Linked DNA regions of Celeribacter indicus. The protein of the gene in region 1 interacts with the protein of each later gene in a pairwise test. Links are inferred from orthologs where the notes say so. Each region holds a gene or a part of one and is shown on either strand. Other genes may lie near its edges.

What was found.
Region 2: the proteins of ftsH (region 1) and hflC interact in binary tests that used the Escherichia coli proteins (3 or more experiments, as listed by UniProt). The link is inferred for Celeribacter indicus from one-to-one orthologs.

The regions. Positions count from the first base shown.
Region 1 is NZ_CP004393.1:1,187,593-1,202,617, forward strand. What follows is about bases 8,170-11,063. They hold ftsH (ATP-dependent zinc metalloprotease FtsH), read left to right. Parts: upstream 8,170-8,605; coding sequence 8,606-10,522; downstream 10,523-11,063. Other genes in these bases: tilS (tRNA lysidine(34) synthetase TilS), read left to right, coding at 8,170-8,527; P73_RS06080 (methyltransferase domain-containing protein), read left to right, coding at 10,599-11,063. Outside these bases: aroQ (type II 3-dehydroquinate dehydratase), read right to left, coding at 1-201; P73_RS06025 (hypothetical protein), read left to right, coding at 300-929; thpR (RNA 2',3'-cyclic phosphodiesterase), read left to right, coding at 929-1,471; ybgC (tol-pal system-associated acyl-CoA thioesterase), read left to right, coding at 1,501-1,890; protein TolQ, read left to right, coding at 2,044-2,739; protein TolR, read left to right, coding at 2,741-3,214; P73_RS06050 (hypothetical protein), read left to right, coding at 3,229-4,413; Tol-Pal system beta propeller repeat protein TolB, read left to right, coding at 4,410-5,747; peptidoglycan-associated lipoprotein Pal, read left to right, coding at 5,836-6,378; tol-pal system protein YbgF, read left to right, coding at 6,410-7,252; more of tilS, read left to right, coding at 7,268-8,169; more of P73_RS06080, read left to right, coding at 11,064-11,372; P73_RS06085 (chorismate mutase), read left to right, coding at 11,426-11,749; bifunctional methylenetetrahydrofolate dehydrogenase/methenyltetrahydrofolate cyclohydrolase FolD, read left to right, coding at 11,746-12,648; ligase-associated DNA damage response endonuclease PdeM, read right to left, coding at 12,656-13,318; P73_RS06100 (ligase-associated DNA damage response DEXH box helicase), read right to left, coding at 13,315-15,025. UniProt on the Escherichia coli protein: Acts as a processive, ATP-dependent zinc metallopeptidase for both cytoplasmic and membrane proteins. Plays a role in the quality control of integral membrane proteins.
Region 2 is NZ_CP004393.1:3,571,716-3,586,846, reverse strand. What follows is about bases 5,434-8,433. They hold hflC (protease modulator HflC), read left to right. Parts: upstream 5,434-6,465; coding sequence 6,466-7,401; downstream 7,402-8,433. Other genes in these bases: P73_RS17650 (Do family serine endopeptidase), read left to right, coding at 8,096-8,433; P73_RS17655 (DUF2065 domain-containing protein), read left to right, coding at 7,406-7,609; hflK (FtsH protease activity modulator HflK), read left to right, coding at 5,434-6,466. Also shown: P73_RS26125 (hypothetical protein), read right to left, coding at 1-1,521; P73_RS26025 (hypothetical protein), read right to left, coding at 1,511-1,663; P73_RS17685 (thiamine diphosphokinase), read left to right, coding at 1,662-2,330; P73_RS17680 (YbaN family protein), read right to left, coding at 2,369-2,770; ribose-5-phosphate isomerase RpiA, read left to right, coding at 2,903-3,688; gor (glutathione-disulfide reductase), read left to right, coding at 3,803-5,164; more of hflK, read left to right, coding at 5,294-5,433; more of P73_RS17650, read left to right, coding at 8,434-9,517; P73_RS17645 (peptidoglycan-binding domain-containing protein), read right to left, coding at 9,624-10,139; P73_RS17640 (2Fe-2S iron-sulfur cluster-binding protein), read left to right, coding at 10,347-10,670; purU (formyltetrahydrofolate deformylase), read left to right, coding at 10,929-11,813; purD (phosphoribosylamine--glycine ligase), read right to left, coding at 12,109-13,374; xseA (exodeoxyribonuclease VII large subunit), read left to right, coding at 13,463-15,031; P73_RS17620 (hypothetical protein), read right to left, coding at 15,074-15,131.

The DNA.
Region 1 (15,025 bases):
CTCCCGCGCCTCGTGGATCAGTTCGACGATCTCGCCCTCGTGGTTGGACTGTGCGAAGACGATGTCGAGATCGTGGGCGGCGGCCTCGGCGGCGCAGAGCGCCTCGACATCGGCCAGCGTGTCGGCGCCGTAGATCTCCGGCTGGCGTTTGCCCAGCAGGTTCAGGTTCGGGCCGTTCAGGATATGGATCGTCTTGCTCATGGGGCGCCTTTCGCGAATTTGCGCCGAGGTTAGTCGGGGCGGGGGTTGCTCTGCAAGCGCGGCTCGCGCAAAAGGCGGGCGAAGCGAAGGGGATGGCGATGAACGAGATCACACCGGAGAGCGTCGAGGCCTTTTTCACCCGTGCAACGGGGGAATACGTGTTCGCCCGCTGGGGCCGTCCGGTCGCGCCCGTGGTGTTCGGTATCGAGGAGGAGACGCTGGTCACGGTGAAGAGCGCGATCGAGGCCTGCGTTGCGATCGCGGGTCACCGGATGGCGGAGACCGATCCCGAGCTCGGCTCGAACCTCATGATGTTCTTCCTGTCGGACTGGGCGGAGCTCATGGAGGTGCCGCATATGGGGGATCTGATCCCGGATCTGGCGGCGAAGGTCGCGACGCTCACGGAGCGGGGGGCGCATCAGTATCGTGCCTTCCGTTTCGACGAGGCGGGCGCGATCAGGGCCTGTTTCAGCTTCGTGCGCATGGGCGGCGCGATGGACGAGGTGCCGGCCGAGGTGATCGCGCTGTCGCAGGCGGTGCAGGCCATGCTCCTCTGGTCGGACCGGGTGTTCACCCAGGACAGCCCGCTGGCCGTCGCGCCCGAGGGCACGGTGGTGCGGCCCGATGTCGCCAATGTGCTGCGCGCGGCCTATGATCCGATGCTGCCGGCGGCGGCGCGCGATGCCGCGCATGCGCTGCGGCTCTATGCGCGGGCGGGGGCGGGCTGATGCGGTGTTTCGTCGGCCTGCCGCTGCCGGAGGATCTGACCGACCGGCTCGAGGAGATCGCGGGAGGGCTGCGCGTCGGGCGCGCGGTGCCGGCGGAGAACATGCACCTGACGCTCGCCTTTCTCGACGACCAGCCGGAGGCGGCGCTCGACGCGCTTCATGAAGAGCTTGAGGGCATGCGTGCGACTGCGCCGCGGATCCGGCTCGAGGGGCTCGACCTGTTCGGCGGGGACAAGCCGCGGGTCCTGTTCGCCGCCGTCGCGCAGGATGCGGCGCTGAGCGAGCTGCGCAGGACGGTGCGCGGGGCGGCGCGGGCGGCGGGGATCGAGCTGCCGCACGAGCGGTTTCGCCCGCATGTGACGCTTGTCCGCTTCAGCCGGTTCGCGCCCGGAGAACGCGATGCGCTCGACCGTCTGATGGCGCGCCATGCGGGCTTTGTCTGGCCGGCCTTCCGGGCGGCCGAGATGGCGCTCATGCAGTCGGTCCTGACCCATGAGGGCGCGGTTTACGAGGCGCTTGCACGCTATCCGCTCGCTCCCTAGGCTGGCGCGCAGGACGAGAGGATTTCCGGATGACCCATCGCTTTGCCGTGCACGTCTATTACGAGGATACCGACCTCGCGGGCATCGTCTATTACGCCAATTACCTCAAGTTCATCGAACGTGCGCGGACCGAATGGGTGCGCGATCTGGGCGTCGACCAGATGCGTCTGAAGGAGGAGGAGGGCCTTGTCTTCGCCGTGCGGCGGCTCGAGGCGGAGTATCTCGCGCCGGCGAAATTCGACGACGATCTGACCGTCGAGACCACGCTCGACACCCTTGGCGGCGCGCGGATCGTGCTCGCGCAGGTGGTGTCGCGCGGCGAGGAGCGGCTGTTCGAGGCGAAGGTGACGCTGGTGGCGCTCTCCGGGTCCGGGCAGCCGGCGCGGCTTCCGGCGATTATCCGCCGAAATCTTCACTGACCACGCAAAAAGTTTATCGTTTTGCGCGCCCTCTCACAGGTTCGTGTTGGCGAGGGCCCTGCTCATAGGGTAAATCTCGCGATAATGATGAGAGCCGTGTGGATGCGGCCCACTGGCGAAAGATGCCGACTGGCGGAATAAAAGAGCAGGTTCATGGACCAAAACACCCTTGCGATGGCGCAGGAGATCGACTTCTCCCTGCTGGCGCTGTTCATGCGCGCGACCTTCACCGTGAAGATCGTGATGATCCTTCTGATCGTGGCCTCCTTCTGGTCGTGGTCGATCATCATCCAGAAATTCATCAGCTACCGGAAGGCGCGGGAGAATGCCGCGGCCTTCGACCAGGCCTTCTGGTCGGGCGAGCCGCTCGACGAGCTCTACGACCAGATGCAGGGCGGCCAGATGAGCGCGCCCGAACGGGTCTTTGCCGCCGGGATGACCGAATGGCGGCGCTCGCACCGTGCCGACGGCGTGCTGATCGCGGGGGCGCAGTCGCGGATCGACCGCTCGATGGATGTCGCCATCGCCAAGGAGGCGGAGGACATGAACGGCGGTCTGTCCTTCCTCGCCACCGTGGGCTCGACCGCGCCCTTCGTCGGCCTGTTCGGCACCGTCTGGGGGATCAAGACGGCCTTCGAGGACATCGCCATGGCGCAGTCGACGAACCTCGCGGTCGTGGCGCCCGGCATCGCGGAGGCGCTCCTCGCCACCGCCCTCGGCCTGCTCGCGGCGATCCCGGCGGTGATCTTCTACAACAAGCTGTCGGCGGACAGCGACCGGATCCTCGGCGGGTACGAGGCCTTCGCCGACGAATTCTCCACCATCCTGTCGCGCGAGCTCGATAGCTGACATGGGGGCCGGGGTCATCAGGAAACAGGGCGGAGGCGGACGGCGCGGACGGCGCCGGGGCCATTCCGCCGCGATGAGCGAGATCAACGTGACGCCCTTCGTGGACGTCATGCTCGTGCTTCTGATCATCTTCATGGTCGCGGCGCCGATGATGACCGTCGGCGTGCCCGTGGAGCTTCCCGAGACGGCGGCGACGGCGCTGCCGCAGGAGGAGGAGGAACCCCTCTCCATCACGCTCACGGCGGACGGGCGCGTGCTGCTGATGTCGAACGAGACGGAGGAGGGCGATCTCGTCACCAAGCTTCAGGCGATCGCCGCCGAACGGCAGGACGACAAGATCTTCCTGCGCGCCGACGGAACCGTGCCCTATGAGCGCGTCGCGCAGGTCATGGGGGCGCTCAACGCGGGCGGTTTCCGCAAGATCGGTCTCGTGACGGAGCAGGGCGGACCGCGCCTTGACGGCTCCGGCAACTGAGTGAGGGCTCACGCGTGAACGCTGGCCAATATATCTCCGGCGCTGGCCATCTGGTCCTGATCGCCTATGTGCTTTTCGGGGGCATGTTTCTCACGCCCGAAGAGACGCAGGACGTGGCCGTGCAGGAGGTGGATCTGATCTCGGAAGCCGAATTCGCAGCGCTCGCGGAGCGGTCCACCGCGCCCGAGACCTATGAGGAGGCGCCGGTGCTTCGGGCGCCGCCGTCCGACACCGCACCGCAGATCCGGCCCGTCCAGGAGGAGACCCCGGCGCCTGCCGCGCCGCAGCCGCCGGCCGAGACGCCGCCCGAGCCGCAGCCGGAGGTGAGCGAGGAACTGACGCCGCCCGTGGAGGTCGATCCGACCCCGCCCGCGCCGCAGACCGAGCCGGAACTGTCGCTCGAGGATCCGGGCGCAGGCGTGCCGGACCGTCCCGACAGCCGTCCGACGCCGAAACCCGTGCCGCGCATTTCCGACCAGGTGGTGACCGCGCCCGAGCCGCAGCCCCAGGTGGCGGATGCGCCCAGCGAGGCCCCTTCCGAGGAGGCCGAGACCGAGGAGATCGTGGAGGAGGTGCAGGAAGAGGCCGGGCCGCAGGAGACCACGACGGAGATCGTGACCGAGGCGGAGACGCCTTCGGGCATGTCCACCTCGCCGCGCCCGAAATCGCGCCCCGCCAATCTCGCGCAGCGGATGGCGGAGGCCGAGCGCGCGGAGGCGCCGGCGCAACCGCAGCAGCCCGCAGCGAGCGAAACCCCGCGCGAGACGCCGCGGGAGGACACATCCGACGCCGTGGCCGATGCCGCGGCGGCCGCCGCCGCGGCGCTTGCCGCGGAGAGTGCCGAGACGCCCGCCGCGCCGTCCCGCCCCGTCGGCCCGCCGCTCACGGCGGGCGAGCGGGAAGGGCTGCGTGTCGCGGTGTCGCAATGCTGGAACGTCGGGGCGATGTCCTCGGACGCGCTGCGCACGACGATCACCGTGGCCGTGTCGATGAACGAGGACGGGACGCCGCAACAGGGCTCGATCCGGCTTCTGAACCACCAGGGCGGCACCGAGGCGGGCGCGCAGAGCGCCTTCGAGGTTGCCCGTCGCGCGATTATCCGCTGTGGCGCGCGCGGTTTTCCCCTGCCGGTCGACAAGTTCGACCATTGGCGCAATATCGAAATGACGTTCGATCCCGAACAGATGAGGTATAAATGAAACGTCTGACCGCACTTGCCTGTGCCTTCGCCGCCGCGATGTCCGTCACCGCGACCGCGCCCGCCGTGGCGCAGGATCCGGGGCCGCTGCGCATCGACATCACCCGCGGCGTGATCGAGCCGCTGCCGATCGCGATTCCCGATTTCGTCGCGGAGACGCCGGAGGCCGCGCAATACGCCCGGCAGATCTCGGACGTGATTGCCGCCGATCTCGTGGGCACGGGGCTGTTCCGCGAAATCCCGCCTTCGGCCCATATCAGCCAGGTGACGAATTTCGCGGCGCCGGTGCAGTATTCCGACTGGAAGGCGATCAACGCGCAGGGGCTCGTGACGGGGGCCGTGGCGATGGGCGGCGACGGCAATCTCGTCGTCAAGTTCCGGGTCTTCGACATCTATGCCGAGGCGCCGCTGGGCGAGGGGCTGCAACTCGGCGGCTCCACCGGGAGCTGGCGGCGGATCGCGCACAAGGTCGCCGATGTCGTCTATTCGCGCATCACCGGCGAGGGCGGGTATTTCGACAGCCGCGCGGTCTTCGTCTCCCAGTCGGGGCCGAAGAACGACCGCAAGAAGCGGCTTGCCATCATGGATTACGACGGCGCGAATCTCCAGTATCTCACCGACGACAGCTATATCGTCTTCGCCCCGCGCTTCTCGCCCACCGGCAACAAGGTGCTCTACACCTCCTACGAGGCCGGGACGCCGCAGATCATGGTGCTCGACGTGGGCACGGTGACGCGCACCCGGCTTCCGGTCGCGGCCGAGGCGATCACCTTCGCGCCGCGGTTCGCACCCGACGGGCAGTCGATCGTCTATTCGCTCTCGACGGGCACGAATACCGATCTCTACCGGATGGACATCAACAGCGGCCAGATCAGCCAGCTCACCAACACGCCGGCGATCGAGACCGCGCCGAGCTTCTCGCCCGACGGCTCGCAGATCGTCTTCGAATCCGACCGCTCCGGAACGCAGCAGCTCTACATCATGCCCGCAGGCGGCGGCGAGGCGCGGCGGATCTCCTCGGGCAAGGGCCGCTACGGCACGCCGGTCTGGTCGCCGCGGGGCGATCTCATCGCCTTCACCAAGCAGAACGAGGGCCGGTTCCACATCGGCGTGATGCGCACCGACGGGTCCGAGGAACGGCTGCTGACCGCCTCCTTCCTCGACGAGGGCCCGACCTGGTCGCCCAACGGGCGCGTCATCATGTTCACCCGCGAAAGCCAGGGGACAGGCGGGGAAAGCGCGCTCTACACGGTCGATATCTCCGGCCGCAACCTCAAGCGCGTGCCGACCAATACCGGCGCCTCCGACCCCGCCTGGTCGCCGCTTCTCAAGTGATCATTCCGGCACCCTCCCCAAGCCATTGGGAGGGTGCTATAGTTTCTTCGAACCGAGCAGTTCCCGAGTTTTCTCAAAGGACGACCACATGCCGAACATCCTGACTTCCTCCGCTGCCCGTGCGCTGCTTCTCGTCGCCGCGCTGGGGCTCACCGCCTGCACCAATCCCGGCCGTTTCGGCGCCAATGGCGCGAATGGCGCCAACGGGATGAACGGGGCCAACGGCGGCATCGTTCCGGGCTCCGCGAACGATCCGCGCTCGGTGGCCTATTTCAATCAGACGGTGGGGGATCGCGTGCTCTTCGCGGTCGACCAGTCGACGCTTTCCGATCAGGCGCGCACGATCCTCGCCGGCCAGGCCCGCTGGCTTTCCGACAATCCGGGCTACACGGCGATCATCGAGGGCCATGCGGACGAACAGGGCACCCGCGACTATAACTTCGCGCTGTCGGCGCGGCGCGCGGCGGCGGTGCAGCAATATCTGATCAGCCAGGGCATCAACCCCGGCCGGCTCAAGACCATCCCCTATGGCAAGGAACGCCCGCTCGCGATCTGTTCCGACGAAAGCTGCTACAGCCAGAACCGCCGCGCGGTGACCGTGCTGGCCGCGGGCGCCGGCGTGACGTCGTGACGGAGCCCCGCCGGGAGAGAGGAGTCATGCGATGAAACGGTTGATCTTCGGAGCGGCGCTGGCCTTCGCCGTCGCGGGCGGCGGGGCGGTTGCGGCACAGGATGCGCAGACGCTCGCCGACATCCGGCAGGAGGCCTCCGTGCTCTCGGTCGAGATCGCGAAGCTCCGGCGCGAGCTGTCGACCACCGCGGCGCCCAATGCGCAATTCTCGGGCGGCTCCACGCTCGAGCGCGTGGACGCGATGGAGGCCGCGCTCGCCGCGCTGACCTCCAAGGTCGAGGCGCTCGAATTCCGGGTCGAGGCGGTGGTGAAGGACGGAACCAACCAGCTCGACGATCTGAACTTCCGGCTCTGCGAACTTGAATCGGGATGCGACGTCGGGAACCTCCCGCCGCTCACGCCGCTCGGCGGAGAGAGCGGGGCGACGGATGTCGTCCTGCCCGCGCCCGGCGCGCCCACACCCGCGCCGGCGGCGCCCGAGGGCTCGCTCGCGATGACCGAGCAGAGCGATTTCGACGCGGCGAAGGCGCTTTACGACGCCGGCAACTATCAGGAGGCGGCCGATGCCTTCGGCACCTTCGCCACCACCTACACGGGCGGCTACCTGACGGGGGAGGCGCATTACATGCGTGGCGAGGCGTTGTCGCAGCTCGGGCGGACCGCGGATGCGGCGCGTGCCTATCTCGACAGTTTCTCGGGCAGTCCCGAAGGCGATCGCGCGCCCGAGGCGCTGCGCAAGCTCGCGGGGTCGCTCGGTACGCTCGGGCAGGTCGAAAAGGCCTGCGTGATGTATAACGAGGTGCAGGCGCGCTTCCCCGGCAGCGCGACCGCGCAATCCGCGGTCACCGAGGCGCGGAGCCTCGGCTGTCAGTGACGGGCGGGCCGGCCGATGGGCGAGGTCACGGCACAACGGGCGATGCTCCGGCATTTCGTGGCGCAGGCCTTTTCCTATGACAAGCCCGACCATCTTGCCGTCGCCGTTTCCGGCGGCGGCGATTCCATTGCGCTGCTGCACCTTCTGGCGGAATGGGCCGCAGAGGAGCGCGTGCGGCTCCAGGCGGTGACGGTGGATCACGGGCTGCGCCCGGAGGCGGCGGAGGAGGCGCGTTTCGCCGCGGAGGTCGCGCAGGGGCTGAAGGTGAAGCACACGACGCTCGCCTGGGGCGGCTGGCGCGGAGAGGGCAACCTCCAGGATGCCGCCCGCCGCGCCCGCTACCGGCTCATGGCCGACTGGGCGAAGGGGCAGGGGATCGGCACCATCGCGCTCGCCCACACGGCGGACGACCAGGCGGAGACCTTCTTCATGCGCCTGTCGCGGGCCTCGGGCATCGACGGGCTCACCGGCATGCAGCGGCGGCGCATGGCGGACGGGATCGCCTGGGTCCGCCCGTTGCTGATGCAGGAGCGCGCGGAACTGCGCGCCTATCTGCGGGAGATGCGTCAGCCCTGGATCGACGATCCTTCCAACGAGGACGAGGCGTTCGACCGGGTGAAGGCGCGCCGGGCCATGGCCGCGCTCGCACCGCTCGGGATCGACGCCCATGTCGTCGGCCGGGTGATGGATCACCTCTCGCAGGTGCGCTCCGCCCTCGATTTCGCGACTCACGATCATGCGCTGTCCTGCGTGCGCGAGGATCGCGGCGACCTCATCATCGGCCGGCGCGCCTTTTCCGAGGCGGCGCCGGAGGTCAACCGCCGTCTCATCGCCCATGCGCTGCGGTGGATCGCCTCGGCGGATTACGGCCCACGCGGCATGAAGCTCCAGGAATTCCTCTCCGCGATGCTGCGCGGACGCGACGCGACGCTCCACGGTGTGCGGCTTCTGGGCGGCAAGGAGAGCTTTCGGCTGACGCGCGAACATGCCGCGGTGGCCGGGACACGGGGCGTGCCCGGCGCGCTCTGGGACGGGCGCTGGCGGATTGAAGGCGTTGAGGGCGAAGGATTAATCGTGCGTGCGCTGGGTCAGGACGGGCTTTTGCAGATCGGCGAACTGCCCGCGGACGCGCCCCCGCGCGAGACGCTGTCGGCCTCGCCGGCCGTGTTTGCCGGAAACACGCTCGTCGCGGCCCCTCTCGTCGGGTTCGGTCCCGCCACCGCACGGCTCCAGAACGGCCGCGGCGACTTTTTCACGACCCTTTTATCGCATTGAACTTGAGGCCCCGATGCCTATTTTAAGGGGAAACGCCCACGCCTGCGTGGGAGGAGACTTTTTTCGAGGAGACAACCCTTGGGTAATGCACGCAATCTCGCCTTCTGGCTTGTGCTCCTGATGCTCGTGCTCGCACTGTTCCAGGTGCTCGGCGGCAATCAGGCGTCCATGTCGTCGGAAGTCGTTCCCTACTCCGAATTCATGTCGAAGGTCGACGAGGGAACGATCACCTCGGTCGATATCGACGGGGAGCGGGTCTACTATACGGGCGAGGACAACCGCCGCAAATATACCATCAATCCCGGCGACGAGAGGCTGGTCTCCGACCTTCTCGACAATGGCGTGACGGTGCGCGGCGAGCCGCAGGAGGAAAGCGGGTTGATGCCGATCATCATTTCCTTCCTTCCGTTTCTCCTGATCATCGCGGTCTGGATCTATTTCATGAACCGGATGCAGGGCGGCGGGAAGGGCGGGGCCATGGGCTTCGGCAAGTCCCGCGCCAAGCTGCTGACCGAAAAGCACGGCCGCGTGACCTTCGACGATGTCGCCGGGATCGACGAGGCCAAGGAGGAGCTCGAGGAAATCGTCGAATTCCTGCGCAACCCGCAGAAATTCTCCGCGCTCGGCGGCAAGATCCCCAAGGGTGCGCTGCTCGTCGGTCCTCCGGGGACCGGTAAGACGCTGCTCGCGCGGGCGATCGCGGGGGAGGCGGGCGTGCCCTTCTTCACCATTTCCGGTTCGGACTTCGTCGAGATGTTCGTCGGCGTCGGCGCGAGCCGCGTGCGCGACATGTTCGAACAGGCGAAGAAGAACGCGCCCTGCATCGTCTTCATCGACGAGATCGACGCGGTCGGCCGCTCCCGCGGTGTCGGCTATGGCGGCGGCAATGACGAGCGCGAACAGACGCTGAACCAGCTCCTTGTCGAGATGGACGGCTTCGAGGCCAATGAAGGCATCATCATCGTCGCCGCGACCAACCGTCCTGACGTTCTGGACCCGGCGCTTCTGCGTCCGGGCCGGTTCGACCGTCAGGTGCAGGTGCCCAATCCGGACATCAAGGGGCGCGAGAAGATCCTCGGCGTCCATGCCCGCAAGGTGCCGCTCGGGCCGAACGTGGACCTGCGCATCATCGCGCGCGGGACGCCCGGCTTCTCGGGCGCCGATCTCGCCAACCTGGTGAACGAGGCGGCACTGATGGCGGCCCGTGTCGGACGCCGGCAGGTGACGATGGAGGATTTCGAGAACGCCAAGGACAAGGTGATGATGGGCGCGGAACGCCGCTCCATGGTCATGACCGAGGACGAGAAGAAGCTTACCGCCTATCACGAGGCGGGCCATGCGATCGTCGGCCTCAACGTCCCGCAGCACGATCCGATCCACAAGGCGACGATCATCCCGCGCGGCCGTGCGCTCGGCCTCGTGCTGTCGCTGCCGGAGCGTGACCAGCTTTCCGTGAGCTACACGAAATACACCTCGAAGATCGCGATGGCGATGGGGGGACGTGTGGCCGAGGAGCTGACTTTCGGCAAGGAAAACATCACCTCCGGCGCCTCCTCCGACATCCAGCAGGCCTCCAAGATCGCGCGCGCCATGGTGACGCAATTCGGTTTCGCCGACGAACTCGGCTATGTCGATTACGCCAATGAACAGGACAGCTACCTTGGCTCCTACGGCGGCGGGACGAACCACAGCCAGGACACGCAGAAGCTGATCGACGAGAAGGTCAAGGCGATCATCGACGAGGGCTACGAGACCGCGCGGCGGATCCTGACCGAGAAACATCAGGATCTCGAGAACCTTGCACAGGGGCTTCTGGAATACGAAACTCTCACCGGGCTCGAGATCCAGAAGGTCATCAACGGCGAACCGCTGCGCCGGGGCGACGATGACGACAACTCCTCCTCGGATACCGGCACGCCTTCGGTGACGGCAATTCCGAAGACGCGCAAGAAGCCGAAGAGCGAGGGCGGGATGGAGCCCGAGCCGACGGTGTGATCATTCGGGGCCCTTTACAATCGGGTCGAAACCGCGCTCCATCGGGGCGCGGTTTTTCTTTGGACAGGAGGCGATCATGAGCGACTGGAACCCGGCGAGATATGCGGAATTCACGGATCTGCGGCTGCGCCCCGCGCTCGATCTTCTCGGCGCGGTGGGCGAGGTGCCCGCGGGCGGCATCGTGGATCTCGGATGCGGCGCGGGCGTGGTCGGACCCTTCCTTGCCGCCCGCTTTCCGGGGCGGGAGATCGTCGGCCTCGACAGTTCTCCGGCGATGCGCGAGCAGGCGCTCGAAACCGGCACCTATGCCGAGGTCGTGCTGGACGACATCGCGACCCATGATCTCGGCTCGGGGCTCGCGCTGATCTACGCCAATGCGGCGCTCCAGTGGGTGCCGGATCATCACGCGCTGCTGCCCCGGCTCGCGCAGGCGCTCGCCCCCGGCGGCTGGCTCGCGGTGCAGATGCCCTATCAGCACGATGCGCCCTCCCATGTGCTTGCCCGTGAGGCCGCGCACCGGCTCGCGCCCGAACGCTTCCCGGATACCGAGGCCGATCCCAATGTCCTGCCGCCGCGCGTCTGTTTCGGACTGCTGACCCCCTTCGGAGAGGCGCGCGTCTGGATGACGGAATACATGCAGCCGCTCGCCCCCGCGAAGGGGCATCCGGTCCGCCGCTTCACCCAGGCGACCTACCTGCGGCCCTATCTCGATCATTTCGAGGCGACCGGTCAGGCCGTGGCCTTTCTCGCCGCCTATGACAGCGCGCTCGGCGCGGCCTATCCGCTCGACGGGGCGGGACGGGCCTGGTTTCCCTTCCGGCGGCTTTTGCTCACCCTGCGCCGGTCCTGACGCTTTCCCCGCGCCCCCGCGCATGGTAAACGCCTCGCGAAAGGATCGCCCTCTTGACCAATACGTCCCGTTACACGCCCCCCTCCGAGATCGCCACCATGACCGATCTGCGCGCGCAGATCGACCGGCTCGACACGGAGATCGTCCGCCTTCTTGCGTTCCGGCAGGCGCATATCGACCGGGCGGCGGAGCTCAAGCCCGGCGAGGGCATGCCCGCCCGGATCGAGGCGCGGGTGCATGCGGTGCTCGACAATGTCGAGGCGAAGGCGCGGGAGGCGGGATTCGATCCCGCGCTCGCCCGTGGGATGTGGGCCGAGATGATCGAAGCCATGATCGCGCGCGAGGAAGCGGTGATCGGAACGGGAGAAGAGGAATGACGGCAACCCTGATCGACGGGACGGCCTTTGCCGCCACGGTGCGGGAAAAGGTCGCGGCGCATGTCGCGCGTCTGAAGGAGGTGCAGGGCGTCACCCCCGGCCTCGCCGTGGTTCTCGTCGGCGACGATCCGGCCTCGGAGGTCTATGTCCGCTCCAAGGGCAAGCAGACCGTCGGGGTCGGCATGAATTCCTACGAACACCGGCTGCCTGCCGAGACCTCGGAGACGGAATTGCTCGATCTCATCGCGCGGCTCAACGCGGACAAGGACGTGCACGGCATCCTCGTGCAGCTTCCGCTTCCGTCGCACCTGGACGAATCGCTCGTCATCAACGCGATCGACCCGGCGAAGGACGTGGACGGCTTTCACATTTCGAACGTCGGGCGTCTGGGGACGGGGCAGAAGGCCATGGTGCCCTGCACGCCGCTCGGTTGTCTCATGATGCTGCGCGATCAGCTCGGCAACCTGTCGGGTCTGAACGCCGTGGTGATCGGGCGTTCGAACATCGTCGGCAAGCCGATGGCGCAGCTCCTCCTGGGCGACAGCTGCACGGTGACCATCGCGCATTCGCGGACGAAGGATCTGCCGGATGTGGCGCGGCGCGCCGATATCCTCGTCGCCGCGGTGGGGCGGCCGAATTTCGTTCAGGGCGACTGGATCAAGCCGGGGGCGACGGTGATCGACGTGGGCATCAACCGCATTCCCGCCCCCGAGAAGGGCGAGGGGAAGACGCGGCTGGTGGGCGATGTCGATTTCGTCGCGGCGCGCGAGGTGGCCGGGGCGATCACGCCGGTTCCGGGCGGCGTCGGGCCGATGACCATCGCCTGCCTGCTCGCGAACACGCTCACCGCCTGTTGCCGCGCGCATGGCTTTGCCGAACCCGAAGGGCTGACAGCCTGAGCCGGGCTCAGCGCGGCATCGGGAACAGGAGCGGGTGCGGACCGGTCAGCACGACCTTGGCACCCTCCCCGAACAGGGCCGATATGGCCGGGTCCGAGGTCCAGAGCCCGCCCGTATAGGCGCCGAAGGCCGGCAGGATCAGCCGCCGGGCATCGAGTGCGAAACAGGCGCGCGCGACCGCGCGGCCCGACAGCGCGATCCGTGCCTTCGGGTGGTAATGCCCGGTGATCTCGCCCGCGGCCCCGGCCTCCGCGATATGGCGGAAGGTGAGGGGGCCGACCCCGACCTCGTCGCGATGGCTGCCGCCGAGTTCCACCGGTCCGGCGTCGTGATTTCCCTCGATCCAGATCCAGTCCCGCCCGGCCTGCATCGCGGCGAGGCTGAGCCGTGCCGGCTCCGCCAGCGCATCGGCGGCGGCGAGATCGTCGAAACTGTCGCCGAGGCAGATCACCGTTTTCGGCGCGTAATGGCCGATCACGTCCCCGAGGCGGCCCAGCGTCTCCGCCGTGTCATAGGGCGGCAGCATCGTGCCGCCGCGCCGTGCGATGCGCTCTGATTTCCCCAGGTGCAGGTCCGACACGCAGAGGAGCCGTCGCGCCGGCCACCACAGGGCGCCCGAGCCGCACAGGTGCAGGACTTCGCCCGCGAAGGAGATCGCGACCTGCCTCATGTGAGCCCCGCCACCTCGAGCGCCCGCGCGGCCTCCGCGGCCAGCAGGCGTTCCGTCGCGGCGCCCTCGATGGGCACGCGCCCGACCTCGAGAAAGAGCGGCGCGGCAAGCGGGCTCACGCGGTCGAGCCGGAGGAAATCGACCTCCTCGGTGCGCGCCAGCATCTCCTCGATCCGGCCGAAGTCGACAAGCCCCTTGAGTGCCTCCTCGCGGGTGATGTCGAGCATCAGGTGGTCGGGATCGTGTTTCGTCAGCACGTCATAGAGGATGTCCGAGGAGATCGTCGTCTGGCGCCCGGATTTGCGCAGCCCCGGCAGGTTCCGCTCGATCAGCCCCGCGATGGTCGCGGAGGCCTTGAAGGTGCGTTTCATCACCGCGTTGCCCGAGAGCCAGCGGTCGAACCCCTCCGCGAGCGCCCGCGCATCGAGGAGCGGCGCGGGATCCTCGACCCGGTCGAGCCCCCAGATGAGGAGGGCGTAATCGGTGGAGACGAAGCCCATCGGCGCAAGCCCTTCCTCCTCCATCCGCTTCGTGAGCATGAGGCCGAGCGTCTGCATCGCGTTGCGTCCGGCAAAGCCGTAGACGCAGAGATGCTCGCGCCGGTCATGGGGAAAGCTCTCGATCAGCAGGCGATGGCGCGCGGGCAGGCGCGAGACCTCCGCCTGGAGCCTGAGCCAGTCGGCGGTGTGAGTAGGCAGGCGGGAGAAATCGCGCACCTCGAACATGTCGAGGATGCGGTGCGAGAGCTGCGTCGAGGTGGCGAATTTCGTGCCCATGAAGGTGGCGATCTTCGGCTTGTCCGCGGGGTTGCGGGTCACCTCGACCACCATCTCGCGCAGGCCCTCGTAGCGCACGACCTCGCCGCCCATCAGGAAGGTATCGCCGGGCGTGAGGGTGGAGGCGAAGCCTTCCTCGATCTCGCCGAGCGGCGCCCCGACCGCGCGGCCACGGCTCCTGAGCCTGACCTTGAGCTTGTCCGTCTCCATGATCGTGCCGAGGTTCATGCGGATGCGCTGGCTCGCGCGCGGATCGCGGAGCTGGTAGTTTTCCGGTGCGGTCTCCTTCAGCCGCTTCCACTGGTCGTAGGCGCGCAGCGCATAGCCGCCCGTGGCCACGAAATCGAGGCAGCGGTCGAATTCGGCGCGGGTGAGACCGGCATAGGGGCCAGCGGTGCGGATCTCGCTGTAGAGTTCGCCCGCGGTGAACGGTCCGGCGCAGGCGCGGATCAGGATATGCTGGCACAGCACGTCGCGCGGTCCCCTCGGCTGCGCTTCGCCGTCGAGTTCGCCCGCGCGCATGGCGTCGAGCGCGGCGACGCATTCGATCACCTCGAAGCGGTTGGCGGGGACGAGCCGGGCCTTGGAGGGGGCGTTGTAGCGGTGGTTCGCGCGGCCGATCCGCTGCACCAGGCGCTTGACGTTCTTCGGGGCGCCGACCTGGATCACCAGGTCCACATCGCCCCAGTCGATGCCGAGATCGAGCGAGCCCGTCGCGACCACCGCGCGCAGCCTTCCCTCCGTCATCGCGGCCTCGACCTTCTCGCGCTGTTCGCGGGCGAGCGCGCCGTGGTGGATGCCGACCGGCAGGCCGTCCTCATTGGCAAGCCAGAGATTATGAAAGAAAATCTCAGCCTGTGCGCGGGTGTTGTGGAAGATGAGCGTGGTTCTGTGGCGCTTCACCTCCTCGAGGATGGCGGGGATCGCGTAT
Region 2 (15,131 bases), 2.4 Mb from region 1 along the record:
GTCCTCTTCTTCCGGCCGGTCGCGTTGCGATTTCTCCGCGCGAATGGCGCTCACGGCGGCTTTCAGATGCTGGATCGCGTTGCGGCGGCGGGTGTTCTCGCCCTTCGCCATCTCCCGGTCGGTCTCGTCCATCAGCCGGGACATCGAGGCGTCGGACATGTCGAAGACATTGCGCGGCTCCTCCGGGCCGTCGTCCCGCTCCGCATCTTCCGCCGCGGCGGACGCCTCGCCGGAGGCATGGTCTTCCGCCTCCTCTTCCGCGATGAGCGTGGCGACGGTGGCCTCGTCGTCGTCGTTCTCCTCCTCCGTCACCACCTCGGCCAGTTCGCGCATCAATTCGGCCTCGTCCTCCTCGTCGAGCGTCGAGGACCCCAGTTCCCGCTTGAGCGCGGCGGCGAAATCGGCGTCCGTTTCTTCGGCTTCGGCTTCGGCTTCGGCTTCGGCTTCGGCTTCGGCTTCGGCTTCGGCTTCGGCTTCGGCTTCGGCTTCGGCTTCGGCTTCGGCTTCGGCTTCGGCTTCGGCTTCGGCTTCGGCTTCGGCTTCGGCTTCGGCTTCGGCTTCGGCTTCGGCTTCGGCTTCGGCTTCGTAGTCGTCGCGGCGCATTTTCACCACGCGGGCGCGTACCCGGCGCAGCGATGCCTCGTCGTCTTCGCCGGCCGGCTCGGCGTGCTCATCCGGCAGCGTCGCCTCGGCAATGTCGGCGGCGAGGTTCGGATCCATGTCGGACAGGGGCAGGGGCGTGTCTTCCCCTGCCGCCTCCGCGGCGGCGGTCTCCTCTCCGGTGGCCAGCGCGGAGAGCAGGGCGCCGGGGATGATCTCCTCGTCCTCCTCCTCCGTCACGTTCGGGGCCGCGTTTGCGGCCTGCACGTCGGGGACGTCCTCGGCGGCGTCGGCGCGATCCTGCGCCGTCTCCCCTGTCTCTTCGGTCAGGTGCCCGGCATAGCTGTCCTCGAGGTCGCCGAACCCGCCGCCGGCATGCTGGTCCTCGACGAATTCGGCCTGGCTGCGCTGCGCGACGGCGGCGCGGATGCGTTCGAGCTTGTCCGCGATGGAGCCGCTGATCGCCGGGGCGGCGGCGGGCGCAGGCTGCGGCGCGGGACGGGGGGGCGGGGCGGCCGCAGCCTCCTGAGACGTTTCCGGTGCGGCGGGGCGGGAGGCCTCCTCGGGCACAGGTGCGGGCGCGGCAGGTGCCGAAGGGCCGGCCTGCGGCTCCGGTGCGGCGGGAGGCACGGGGGCGACCGGCGCGGCGGGCGGGGGGGCGTCGCCCTCGAGCTGGCGCAGCACATAGCCGCCCTCCTGCATCCGCGCCTCGACACGGCGCCGGATTTCCTTTTCGGCGATGGAGGACAGCGCCTGCGGATCGGGCGTCGGCGGCTCAGCCCCGAAATAGCGGTCGTCGGCGGCGAGGTCGCGGAAATATTCCGCGATCGAGCGCATCGTCGAGAACGGATCGTCGAATCCCTCCAGCGTACAGGAGAAGGTTCCGTAGGATACCGTCAGGATCTTGCTGTCATTCGCCATGCCAATCCTCGCTTTCTGCCTTGCTCAGCACGCCTTTGTTTATCATGAATTGGTTCGCAAATCGGAACAAAACAAGGAAAACGTCGTGATCATTTCCGGGCCGAATTGTGGCAAAGTCGTGGACGGCGGGATTTTCGGCCATGGCTGATCCTGTTCTGGAAACAGAGGAAAACGTTACCCTGCTTGGCGGAGGCGCGGTCAGCCGGGCCACGTTTCTCGAGGTTCTGGAGCACGCGCCGAAGCTCGCGGCCGCGGACGGGGCGGCGGAGCGCGCGCTCGACGAGGGGGTGATTCCCGACGCGGTGATCGGCGATTTCGACAGCCTGTCGGCGGCGGGACAGGCGCGGCTGCGCCCGGACAGCCTGTTCCACGTTCCCGAGCAGGACAGCACGGATTTCGAGAAATGCCTCGCACGGATCCGCGCGCCGATGGTGTTCGGCGTGGGCTTCACCGGCGAACGGATCGACCACGAGCTTTCCGTTTACCATGTGCTCGCGCGCTATCCGGACCGCAATTGCGTCATCGTCGGGGAACGGGACGTGGTGGTGCATGCGCCGCCGGAGCTCGCCCTGGGGATCGCGCCGGGAACGCGCGTGTCGCTCTTTCCCATGGCGGAGGTCACCGGACGGTCCGAGGGGCTGCGCTGGCCGATCTCGGGCATCGGCTTCGCGCCCTGGCGGCGCATCGGGACCTCGAACGAGGCGAGTGCAGCGGAGATCCGGCTCCGGTTCGACGGGCCCGGCATGCTGCTGATCCTGCCGCGCTCCGAACTCTGGACCCTTGCCGCGGCGCTGGCGCGTCACGGCTGAGGCGCGGCCGGGCGGCGGTTCCGGCGACAGGGCGGGCGTCAGGAGTCGGGCCGGGTCACGATGTAGAGCGCGCCGAGGACGATGAGCGTGGCCTGAAGCGCCAGCCAGGGCCAGGAGATGCGCAGCAGGAGCGTCGGCACGAAGCTCGTGAGCATCATCGTGATCGACAGCACCTTGATGTTGCGCGGGATCGCCCCGGTTTCCTCCCAGTTGCGGATCTGCGGTCCGAAATAGGGATGGTTCAGAAGCTTCGCGCGCAGTCGGGGCGAGCCTTTGGCAAAGAAGAAGGCCGCGAGGATGACGAAGACCGTCGTCGGCATCACCGGCAGCACCACGCCCACCATGCCGAGCGCGATGCAGAGCCACCCGAGGATGAAATGGGCATATTTCCTGGTCTGTCCGTTCATCTGTGCGATCCCGCCCGGTTCCTGTCGCGTCATGATCTACGCCGCGTGCGGCCGGCGTCCACCGACTCTCGCATTTGGCCTATCCAAGACGGCGCCTCCTCCCTATAAGCGGCGCAGCATCTGTGCCACCATATTCTTGCCCTAACGCTCACGGGGACTGCCACCATGTCCGACACTCTTTCGCCGATCGACACCGCGAAATTCGTCGCCGCCCGGAAGGCGGTGGAATTCGTCGAGGACGGGATGAAGCTCGGGCTCGGCACGGGGTCCACCGCCGCCTGGATGGTGCGTTGCCTCGGCGAGATGGTGCGCGAGGGCGGGCTGAAGGTGCTCGGCGTCCCGACCTCGGGCCGCACCGCGGAACTGGCGCGCCAGCAGGGGATCGAGGTGGTTTCGCTCGATGAGGCGAAATGGCTCGACCTCACCATCGACGGGGCGGATGAATTCGATGCCGAACTCAACCTCATCAAGGGCGGCGGCGGCGCGCTGTTGCAGGAAAAGATCGTCGCGACCGCCTCCGACCAGATGATCGTGATCACCGACGTGTCCAAGCAGGTCGAGACCCTGGGGGCCTTCCCGCTGCCGGTCGAGGTGATCCCCTTCGGCTGGCAGACGACGAAGGCGCTCGTCGAGGAGACGCTCGTGTCCATGGACGTCCTCGGGCAGCATTCGACGCTCCGGATGAACGGAGAGGTGCCTTTCGTCACCGACGAGGGCAACCACATCATCGACCTGCATCTCCAGCGGATCGGCAATGCGCGCCAGCTCGCGCTGGTGCTCAACCAGATCCCCGGCGTGGTGGAGAACGGGCTGTTCATCGACATCTGCGACAAGGTCATCATCGGCCATGGCGACGGGCGGGTGAGCACGCGGGACGTCGTCTCCGGCGAGGAGACCGAGGAGCGCGTGGACTTCGCGGAAAGCGACAACATCTTCTCCGATCTCGACTGAGCCGGGGCGGACCGGAAACGCGGACCGCCCGTGCGCCTGCGCGGGGTTTTCCTTTGCGGCGCGACCCTCTACACCTGTGCGCGACTTTGGACTTCTTCCGGAAGGGCGGAACTGATGGATTTCGACTATGATCTCTTCGTGATCGGCGGCGGCTCGGGCGGCGTGCGCGCGGCGCGGCTGACGGCGGCGGGCGGCAGGAAGGTCGCGATGGCGGAGGAGTTCCGCATGGGCGGCACCTGCGTCATACGGGGCTGCGTGCCCAAGAAGCTGATGGTCTTCGCCTCGCAGTTCTCGGGCCATGCCGAGGACGGAAAGAAATACGGCTGGGACATCCGCATCGGTGCCTTCGACTGGCCGGCCTTCCAGCAGAAGCTCCAGGCGGAGCTGTCGCGCCTCGAGGGGATCTATACGCGCAACGCGGAAAATGCGGGGGTCGAGATCCTGCACCAGCGCGCGACGGTGAAGGATCCGCATACGGTCGTGCTCGCCGACGGGACGGAGAAGACCGCGAAGCACATCCTCGTCGCGGTGGGCGGCAAGCCCTTCCTGCCCGACACGGTGCCGGGGATCGAACATGCGATCACCTCGAACGAGATCTTCGACATCCCGGAGATGCCCAGGCGCATCCTGATCGTCGGCGGCGGCTATATCGCCTGCGAATTCGCCTGTATCTTCAACGGCCTGGGGGCGGAGACGACGCAATATTACCGCGGCGCGCAGATCCTGCGGGGCTTCGACGACGAGGCGCGCGGGCATATCGCGGAGCTGATCAGCGAGCAGGGGGTCGCGCTCCATGTCGGCACTGATGTCGAACGGCTCGAGAAGCGGGAGGACGGCATCTGGGTGAAGGCGACGGACGGGCGCGAGGCGGTGTTCGACGTGGTGCTCTACGCGACCGGGCGCAAACCCGCGACGAAGGGCCTCGGCCTCGAGGAGGCGGGGGTGAAACTCGGGCGGATGGGCGAGGTGCTGGTGGACGACTATTCCCAGACCAACGTGCCCTCGATCTTCGCCGTGGGCGACGTGACCGACCGGATCCAGCTCACGCCCGTCGCGATCCGGGAGGCCGTGGCCTTCCACGAGACCGTGTTCGGCGGTATCCCGACGAAGGCCGACCATGCCTGTGTGCCCTCTGCCATCTTCACCCAGCCGGAATACGGCGCCGTGGGGATGACGGAGGAACAGGCGCGCGCGGAACGTCCGGTCGAGGTCTATTCCGCGGCCTTCCGCCCGATGCAGAACGCCTTCATCGAAAAGAACCACCGGGTGATGTTCAAGCTCATCGTCTGCCGGGAGAGCCGCAAGGTGCTGGGTTGTCATATCGTCGCACCCCAGGCGGGAGAGATGATCCAGCTCGCCGGGGTCGCGGTGAAGATGGGCGCGACCAAGGAGGATTTCGACGCCACCGTGGCCGTGCATCCGACCATGGCCGAAGAGATCGTCCTGATGAAGGAGCCGACGCGCGTGCACAAGTGACACGCCGCCGCCGCCCCGGCGGAGGCGCGCTCTTGAAACCCGGCGTCAAAACGAACAGGTTACAGACGAGCCTTGGCCCGACGGGAACCTCCGCCGGGCCAGACCCATACGAGAGAGGAACAGACCTTAATGGCCAGCAACAATGGCGGTCCCTGGGGGAGCGGGGGCGGTGGCAATCGTCCGTCCGGTCCGGGCGGCGGCGACAAGCGCGGTGGCAGCGGGCGCGGCGGCAACGGCCGGCGCCCCGGCGACCAGCCGCAGATCCCCGAAATCGACGAGATGCTGTCGAAGGGCAATGAATATCTCAAGGTCCTGATGGGCGGCAAGGGCGGCCAGAACGGCGGCGGCCCGCGCGGTCCGCGCGGCGAGGGGCCGGGCCTGTCGAAGGGCACGGTCGCCCTTGGCGTGGTGATCGCCGTCGGCCTCTGGGCGTTTTCCTCCTTCTACACGGTGAAGCCCGAGGAACAGTCCGTGGAGCTTTTCCTCGGCGAATTCTACAAGATCGGCAATCCGGGCCTGAACTTCGCGCCCTGGCCGCTGGTGAGCTATGAAAAGGTGCTGGTGACCGGGCAGCGGACCGAGAATATCGGCGTCGCCTCCGGGGGCGCGGACAGCGGGCTGATGCTCACCACCGACGAGAACATCGTCGACATCGACTTCCAGGTGGTCTGGAACATCAACGACCCGGCGAAATATCTCTTCAACCTCGCGGAGCCGCGCGAGACGGTTCAGGCGGTCTCCGAATCCTCGATGCGGGAGATCATCGCCGCCTCGGAACTCGCGCCGATCCTCAACCGCGACCGCGGGCTGATCTCCGACACGGCCAAGAGCCTGATCCAGAGCACGCTCGACGGCCTCGACGCGGGCATCAACATCGTGCGCGTCAACCTCGACAAGGCCGACCCGCCGCGCGAGGTGATCGACGCCTTCCGCGAGGTCCAGGCGGCCGAACAGGAACGCGACCGGCTCGAACGCCAGGCCGATGCCTATGCCAACACGGTGCTCGCCCGTGCGCGCGGGTCCGCGGCACAGATCCTCGAGGAGGCGGAGGGCTACCGCGCCCAGACGATCAACCGGGCGCAGGGTGAGGCTTCGCGCTTCAGCGCCGTGCTCGAGGAATACAGCCAGGCTCCCGCGGTGACGCGCAAGCGCCTCTATCTGGAGACGATCGAGGAGGTCTATGGCGATCTCGACAAGATCATCATCGACGAGGGCGCCGCAGGCGGGCAGGGCGTCGTGCCCTATCTGCCGCTCAACGAGCTGCGCCGCTCCGGCGGGACGACGAACGGAGGATCGAACTGATGCGGAAACTTCCGATTCTTGTCGCGGTGATCGTGGTGGCGCTGGTGCTCGTGCTGTCCTCGCTCTTCGTCGTGGACGAACGCCAGAAGGCGCTCGTGCTGCAATTCGGCCAGATCAAGGCCGTGAAGGAGGAGCCGGGGCTCGCCTTCAAGATCCCGTTCATCCAGGAGGTCGTCTATTACGACGACCGCATCCTGTCGCTCGACACCTCTCCGACCGAGGTCACGCCCTCCGACGACCGCCGCCTCGTGGTGGACGCCTTCGCGCGCTACCGCATCGCGGATGTCGTGCGCTTCCGCCAGGCGGTCTCGACCGGCGGCATCGCCAGGGCCGAGAGCGATCTCGAGGGCATCCTGATCGACCGGATCCGCGCGGTGCTCGGCGCCGACGGGGTGACCTCGAACACGATCCTCTCCTCCGAACGCGCCCGTCTCATGCAGACGATCACCGAACAGTCGCGTGCCCGCGGCGAGGTGCTCGGCATCGAGGTGCTCGACGTGCGCCTGAAGCAGACCAACCTGCCCGAACAGAACCTCGACGCGACCTTCGCGCGGATGCGGGCGGAACGCGAACGCGAGGCGGCGGACGAACGCGCCCGCGGCGAAGAGGCCGCGCAGCGCGTCCGGGCGCAGGCCGACCGGACCGTGGTCGAGCTCGAATCCGACGCGCGCCGGCAGGCGGAGATCACGCGCGGTGAGGCGGATGCGGAAAAGAACCGCATCTTCGCGGAGGCCTATGGCGCCGATCCGGAATTCTTCGAGTTCTACCGCTCGCTGAACGCCTATCGCGCCGGTCTGAGGGGCGAGAACACCACGCTGGTGATCTCCCCGGACAGCGAGTTCTTCGACTACCTGTCCTCCGATCAGGGCCGCGGGGCCGCCCCTGCGACCGCGCCGCAGCCTGCGGCGCCGCAGACGCCGGCGGCGGATCAGTGATCCCATGGGCTTCCTGATCCTCGCGATCGGACTGGTTCTCTGTGTGGAGGGGCTGGCGCTGGCGCTGGCCCCTTCCCGCATGGAGGATCTGGTGCGCGCCGTCGCCGCCCTCCCGCCCGCGCGCCGGCGCGTGCTGGGACTGGCGGCGCTCGCGCTCGGGGTGGTGCTGATCGCCCTGGCGCGGGGGTTTGTCGGCCTCCCGCTTTGATCTCCCGGCGGGGCGGCCCGTCGGTCCGGTGCAAGGTCGCCATCGTCGAGGCCGAACGCCCCCGGAAGAACGCCGGCTCACGGCGCCGGCCCCGCGCGCGACAGCCGGGAACGGCGTGGCCCCTGTCTCATATCCGCCGTTGTTTCGGACGCTCCCGGACGCTGCCCCGCACCGGATCGCGGCACCCGACCAGACCCGGCGCGGCGCATCCGGGGCGCGGCATCCGCGCCCTGTTTCACCGCGCTGTGAGAGTTGTGTCAGGCTTTCTCCTTGTCACACCGCCCTCACATGCTGTTGACTGGTTGCGACCGACATTGAGTTGTGCGCCTGCGGCGGCCGGGATACCAGAAAACGCACATCTCGCGCCGCGCTCACGCCGGTCCCGGACCTGAGCCCGCGGCGCTTCAGACGGAGGATGACTTACCCATGATACAGGCTCGCGCCTTCTCTTCCGACACGGCTGGCTCCCGCGTCGATTTCCGTGCGATGTGCCTCGCCCTTCTGGCGACGGCCGCATTGCTCTTCCAGGCCGTTTCCGCCGAGGCGCGCGGCGCGCCGGAGACCTTTGCCGATCTCGCCGACAAGGTGAGCCCCGCCGTGGTCAACATCACCACCACGACCGTGGTCGAGGCGACGACCGACCAGCAGCCGATCGTGCCCGAAGGCTCTCCCTTCGAGGATTTCTTCCGCGATTTCATGGACCGCAACGGCCAGGGACCGCACGGACCGCGCCGCTCCCAGGCGCTCGGCTCGGGCTTCGTGATCTCGGAAGACGGCTACATCGTGACGAACAACCACGTCATCGACGGGGCCGACGAGATCGAGATCGAGTTCTTCGAGGGCGGCACACTCGCCGCGGAGCTCGTCGGTACCGATCCGAAGACCGACATCGCGGTTCTCAAGGTGGAAAGCGAGGAGCCCCTCCCGTTCGTGCCCTTCGGCGACAGCGACGCGGCGCGGGTGGGCGACTGGGTGATGGCCATGGGCAACCCGCTCGGACAGGGCTTCTCCGTCTCTGCCGGGATCGTCTCGCAACGCGGCCGGGCGCTGTCGGGTGCCTATGACGACTACATCCAGACCGACGCGGCGATCAACCGCGGCAACTCCGGCGGACCGCTGTTCAACATGGACGGCGAGGTGATCGGCGTGAACACCGCGATCCTCTCGCCCAACGGCGGGTCGATCGGCATCGGCTTCTCCATGGCCTCCAACGTCGTGACCCGCGTCGTCGACCAGCTCAAGGAATTCGGCGAGACCCGCCGCGGCTGGCTCGGCGTGCGCATCCAGGACGTGACGCCCGATGTGGCCGAGGCGATGGGGCTCGAGCAGGCGCGCGGCGCCCTCGTCACCGACGTGCCCGAGGGCCCGTCGAAGGAGGCCGGCATCGAAAGCGGCGACGTGATCATGTCCTTCGACGGCACCGACGTGGCCGACACGCGCGAACTCGTCCGCACCGTCGGCAATACCGAGGTGGGCAAGGCGGTGCGCATCGTCGTCTTCCGCGATGGCAAGACGCAGACGCTGATGGTCACGCTCGGCCGTCGCGAGGAGGCCGAGAATGTGGCCTTCCCGACCGACGAGGACGGCGGACAGCAATCGCCCGAGACCTCGCAGATGATGGGGCTGACGCTCCAGCCGCTCGACGAGACGCTGCGCGAGGAGCTGGGCATCTCCGCGGGGACCGACGGGCTTGCCGTGGTCGAGGTGGACGAGAGCTCGGAAGCCTTCACCAAGGGCCTGCGTGCGGGCGACGTGATCACCGAGGCCGGCCAGCAGAAGGTGGCGACGGTCGCCGATCTGCAATCGCGGGTCGACGAGGCGCGCGAGGCCGGGCGCAAGACGGTGCTGCTGCTCGTGCGGCGCGCGGGCGAGCCGCGTTTCGTCGCGCTCGGTGTCGCGGAGGAGTGACGCAGCCCTGAGCGAACCCAACCCTCTCGGAAGGCGGCCTTCGGGCCGCCTTTTTCCGTGTGGTCGGCGGGCGGAGGGCGAGGCAGGGCGCCCGGCCGAAGCCGGCTCAGCCCTCCCGCGGCACTTCCTTCAGCCCCAGCCGGCGCGCGGCGGCAAGCGACAGGATCTCGCTGTCCAGGCCCTGCTCCTTCTGATAGGCGCGCAGGGCGCGCCGCGTGGCGCGGTCGAGCCGCCCGGTGACCGGCCCCGTGAAATGGCCGCGCACGGCGAGCGCACGCTGGAGCGAGGCGACGAATTCCGGCGTCAGCTCTTCCGCGCAGAGCGCCTCGAACCGCAGCTCCTGCCGTTCCCGCACGATCTCCTGCCGGGTTTCCGTGCGATAGACGGCCGGGCGGACGACGCTGCCGTCGCCGGCGAGGCGCGGCGGCTGCGCGAGCACCTGTTCGGTGACGGTCTCGATCACCGCGGGGGTGACGTGGCGGGCATGGCAGACCGCCGGATCCGCCCCCGCGGCCTCGGGCGCGCGCATCGCCGGGTCCGCCGGCGTGCCCATCTGGCACCCGGTCGACAGCAGCGCCGCCATCCAGAACATCCCCGCCGCCCCGCGGCCTGTTGCCTTCATCTGCCCGTCCGGTCCTTGCCGCCCTCTGCATCCCTTCCGGGCGCTTTCGGCAACTCTACCGCGAACACGCGGAATTCCAAGGGATTCCGCGGCGCCCTGCGCGGCAATCCGCTCCGCCGGACGCCGCCAGAACGCTCTTTTCTCTGCAACGCAGCCAAGCTAAGCCTGTCAGGGATGGCTCCGGGATCAGAGCGGAAGGACGAGAGAATGGTCAAGATCACCTATATCGAGTTTGGCGGCACCGAACATGTGGTGGACGTGCCGGTGGGCAGCACCGTGATGGAAGGCGCGCGCGACAACGGCATTCCCGGCATCGACGCCGATTGCGGCGGGGCCTGTGCCTGTTCGACCTGCCATGTCTACGTCGCCCCCGACTGGGTCGACAAACTCCCCGAGCGCGACCCGATGGAAGAGGATATGCTCGATTTCGCCTTCGAACCCGATCCGGTGCGCTCGCGCCTGACCTGCCAGATCAAGGTGACCGAGGCGCTGGACGGGCTCGTGGTCAACATGCCGGAAAAACAGATCTGACAGGGCGCCGCGGCTCCGGAAACCGCCACCCCGGCGGCACCGGGACCGACGGCGGGACGCGGCTTGTGGAGGGGGCCCGCCGCCACGCGGCCGCGACCTGCGACCTTCGCGCCGCATCTCCTGTGCAGGTGACGCCTTTCGGAAACTTCCGTTCCTGATCGCGCCGCAACTTCCCGTCATTCCTGTCGTTTTCGCTCTGGCGCGCGGCGCGTGCCGGGAGCAAGACTGCGCGCCGTACCGATAACGCGAAGGCCCGATATGTCGTCCCACGTCCTCACCGTCACCTGTCCCTCCCGCCGCGGCATCGTCGCCGCCATCTCCGGCAAGCTCGCCGAGCTCGGCTGCAACATCACCGACAGCGCGCAATTCGATGATCCGGCGACGGGGATGTTCTTCATGCGCGTGAGCTTCGCCTCCGAGACCGGGCTGAGCCAGGCGGAGATCGACACCGGCTTCGCTCCCGTGGCCAGGGCGCTCGACATGGTCTGGACGGTGCACGACGAGGCGCGGAAGATGAAGGTCGTGATCCTGGTCTCCCGCTTCGGCCATTGCCTCAACGACCTGCTCTACCGCTGGCGCATCGGCGCCCTGCCGATCGACATCGTGGCGGTCGTGTCCAACCACATGGACTACCAGAAGCTCGTGGTGAACCACGACATCCCCTTCCACCACGTCCGCGTGACCAAGGAGAACAAGCCGGCGGCGGAGGCGCGGCTGCTCGAGATCGTCGAGGAGAGCGGCGCGGAACTCATGGTGCTGGCGCGCTACATGCAGGTCCTCTCCGACAGGCTGTGCCAGAAGATGTCGGGCCGGATCATCAACATCCACCATTCCTTCCTGCCGTCCTTCAAGGGAGCGAATCCCTACAGGCAGGCCTTCGAACGCGGCGTGAAGCTGATCGGCGCGACGGCGCATTACGTCACCGCCGATCTCGACGAAGGCCCGATCATCGAACAGGACACGATCCGCGTGACCCATGCGCAGAGCGCGGAGGATTACGTCTCCCTCGGCCGCGATGTCGAGGCGCAGGTCCTCTCCCGCGCGATCCACGCGCATATCCACCACCGGGTCTTCATCAACGGCAACAAGACCGTGGTCTTCCCGGCGAGCCCCGGCTCCTATGCCTCCGAGCGCATGGGCTGAGACCGGGCAGGGGGCGCTCGCGCCCCCTCCGGGCCTGCGGCCCGTTCACCCCCCGAGGATATTTGCGAGCAGATGAAGCAGGCCGCCGGCGAGGGGCGGGCAAGGAAAAAGGCGCGCCGTTCGAGCGCGCCTTCGTTTCGTCGCGAGCGCCCCGGCAAGGGCTGTGCGCCGCAAGGTCCAAATCCGGAGGGCCATTCGAGCCAGCGGTGCCTTTCGCAGCTCCCTTATGCCATGCCGTGATGAACGCTTTCTTAACGGGAACGCGATTCCTGCGGCTTTTTGCTGCCGGAAATACTCACCCGAGCGCGCGCCAGCCGATATCGGAGCGGTTGAACCCTTCGGGCCAGTCGATCTTTTCGATCATCGCATAGGCGCGGTCGCGCGCCTCGGCGAGGCTGTCGCCGCGGGCGGTGACGTTGAGCACCCGTCCGCCGGCCGCGACGATCCGGCCGTCCTTCTCCGCGGTGCCGGCGTGGAAGACCATGGCGCGGCTGTCTTCCGGCAGCGCGTCGAGGCCGCGGATCACGGTGCCTTTCTCATAGGCGCCGGGATAGCCCTTCGCGGCCATCACCACGGTCATCGCATGGTCGTCGGCCCAGTTCACCCGCGCCTGGTCGAGGGTGCCTTCGGCGGTGGCGAGCATCAGGTCGAGCGCCTGTGCGCCGAGCCGCATCATCAGCACCTGGCATTCCGGATCGCCGAAACGGCAATTGTATTCGACGAGGCGCGGCTGTCCGTCCTCGATCATGAAGCCGGCGTAGAGCACGCCCTGGTAGGGCGTTCCGCGCCTGGCCATTTCCGCCACGGTTGGCCTGACGATCTCCTCCATCGCCTTTTCGATGACCGCCCCGGTCATCACCGGCGCCGGGGAATAGGCGCCCATGCCGCCGGTGTTGGGGCCGGTGTCGCCGTCGCCCACGCGCTTGTGGTCCTGCGCGGTGCCGATGGGCAGCACGTTCTCCCCGTCGCAGAGGACGAACCAGGAGGCCTCTTCGCCCTCCATGAATTCCTCGATCACCACCTCGGCGCCCGCGCCGCCGAAGGCACCGGCGAACATGTCGTCGACGGCGGCGAGGGCGGTGGCCTCGTCCATCGCGACGATCACGCCCTTGCCGGCGGCCAGCCCGTCGGCCTTGACCACGATCGGGGCGCCCTGGGCGCGGATATGGGCCTTTGCCCTCTCCGCATCGTCGAAGCGGGCGTAGCCCGCGGTGGGGGCGCCGCAGGCGTCGCAGATCTCCTTGGTGAAGCCCTTGGACGCCTCGAGCCGGGCCGCCGCCTTCGACGGGCCGAAGGTCAGGATGCCGGCGGCGCGCAGGTCGTCGGCGACCCCGGCGGCGAGGGGCGCCTCGGGGCCGATGATGACGAAGTCGATGGCATTTTCCTCGACGAAGGAGACGACGGTGGGGCCGTCCTCGATGTCGAGCGTCGCGCATTCGGCGATGGCCGCGATCCCGGCATTGCCCGGTGCGACGATCAGCTTGTCGCATTTCGGGTTCTGCATCACCGCCCAGGCCAGCGCATGCTCGCGCCCGCCGCTGCCGAGGATCAGAATATTCATCGCGCCACTCCCGCTTTCAATCCGGTTTGGCGCGTTTTAGGGTGTGACCCGAGACGACACAAGCATGAGCAGCAGCCGGAGACCCAGCATGTCCGACCTTTTCGAGGATGACGGCCCGCAGGGCGTATCGAACGCGCCGGAATTCACCGTGTCCGAGCTCTCGGGCGCGGTGAAGGCACTGATCGAGGGCGAATTCGGCTATGTCCGGGTCCGCGCCGAGGTGGGGCGGGTGTCGCGCCCGCGCTCGGGCCATCTCTATTTCGATCTCAAGGACGACAGATGCGTCATCAACGCGGTGAGCTGGAAGGGGCAGGTCGCGCGGATGGAGGTCCAGCCCGAGGAGGGGATGGAGGTCGTCGCGACGGGGCGGATGACGACCTTTCCCGGCGGCTCGCGCTATCAGATCATCGTCGACAACCTGGAGCCTGCGGGGGCGGGCGCGCTCATGGCGATGCTCGAGAAGCGCAAGAAGATGCTGGCCGCGGAGGGGCTGTTCGAGGCCGCCCGCAAGCGGCCGCTTCCCTATCTGCCGCGGGTGATCGGGGTGGTGACCTCGCCCTCCGGCGCGGTGATCCGCGACATTCTCCACCGGCTGCGCGACCGTTTCCCGCGTCACGTCCTGATCTGGCCGGTGGCGGTGCAGGGGCAGAGATGCGCGCAGGAGGTGGCGAACGGCATCCGCGGGTTCAATGCCCTGCCCGAGGGCGGAGCGATCCCGCGGCCCGATCTGATCATCGTCGCCCGTGGCGGCGGCTCGGTCGAGGATCTCTGGGGGTTCAACGAGGAGATCGTGGTGCGTGCCGCCGCGGCCTCGGAAATCCCGCTGATCTCGGCGGTGGGGCATGAGACCGACACCACGCTCATCGACTTTGCCGCCGACCGGCGCGCGCCGACGCCGACCGCGGCGGCGGAGATGGCGGTGCCGGTGCGCCGCGAGCTCTGGGTGACGGTGCAGGAGTTGCGCGCCCGGATGGAGCGTGCCCTCGTCGCCGCGGTGGAGATGCGCCGCCAGCGCCTGCGCGACCTGTCCCGCGCGATGCCGCAGAAGGAGCGCCTGCTCGACGGGCCGCGCCAGAGGGTCGACCAGGCGGAGGCACGGCTCGGTCAGGCGCTGGTGGGCGGAGTGCAGCGGCGGCGGCTCCACCTGTCCGAAGTGTCCACGGTGCTGCGCCCGAGCCTGCTGCGCGGCCGGCTGGAGACCCGGCGCGATCGCCTCGCGAGCTGCGGCGCGCGGCTCGCGCCGGCGCTCGCCCGCGGCACGGGGCAGCACAGGCGCGACCTCGACCGGCTTTCGGGGCGGCTCGCGCCCGCGACGGTGGCGCGCAAATCCGCGGAGGCGCGCCGCGATCTGACGCAGCTTTCGGCGCGTTTCGCGCGGGCCGCGACGGCGCAGGGCCAGCGCTGGCGCGCGGATTTCGAGCGCCGGGCGGGGCTTCTGGAGGCGCTGTCCTACGAGAAGACGCTCGAGCGTGGCTATGCCGTGGTCCGGGATGCCGCGGGCGGGGTGATCACCTCCGCGAAGGAGGCGGCGCGGATGCACGAGGTCCAGTTTGCCGACGGGCGCGTGCGGATCGGCGGCGGCGTGGCGGCGGCCCCTGCGAAGCGGGGGGGCAGATCCGCGGGCGGGGACGGGCCGGATCAGGGCAGCCTGTTCTGAGCGCGGCGGTCGCTGCCGCGGTGTCGACCGGAGCGGGCGCGGTCACACGCCGATCTGCGGTCCCATGCAGGAGAGCGGGCCGTCGCTGGCCCAGGCCTCG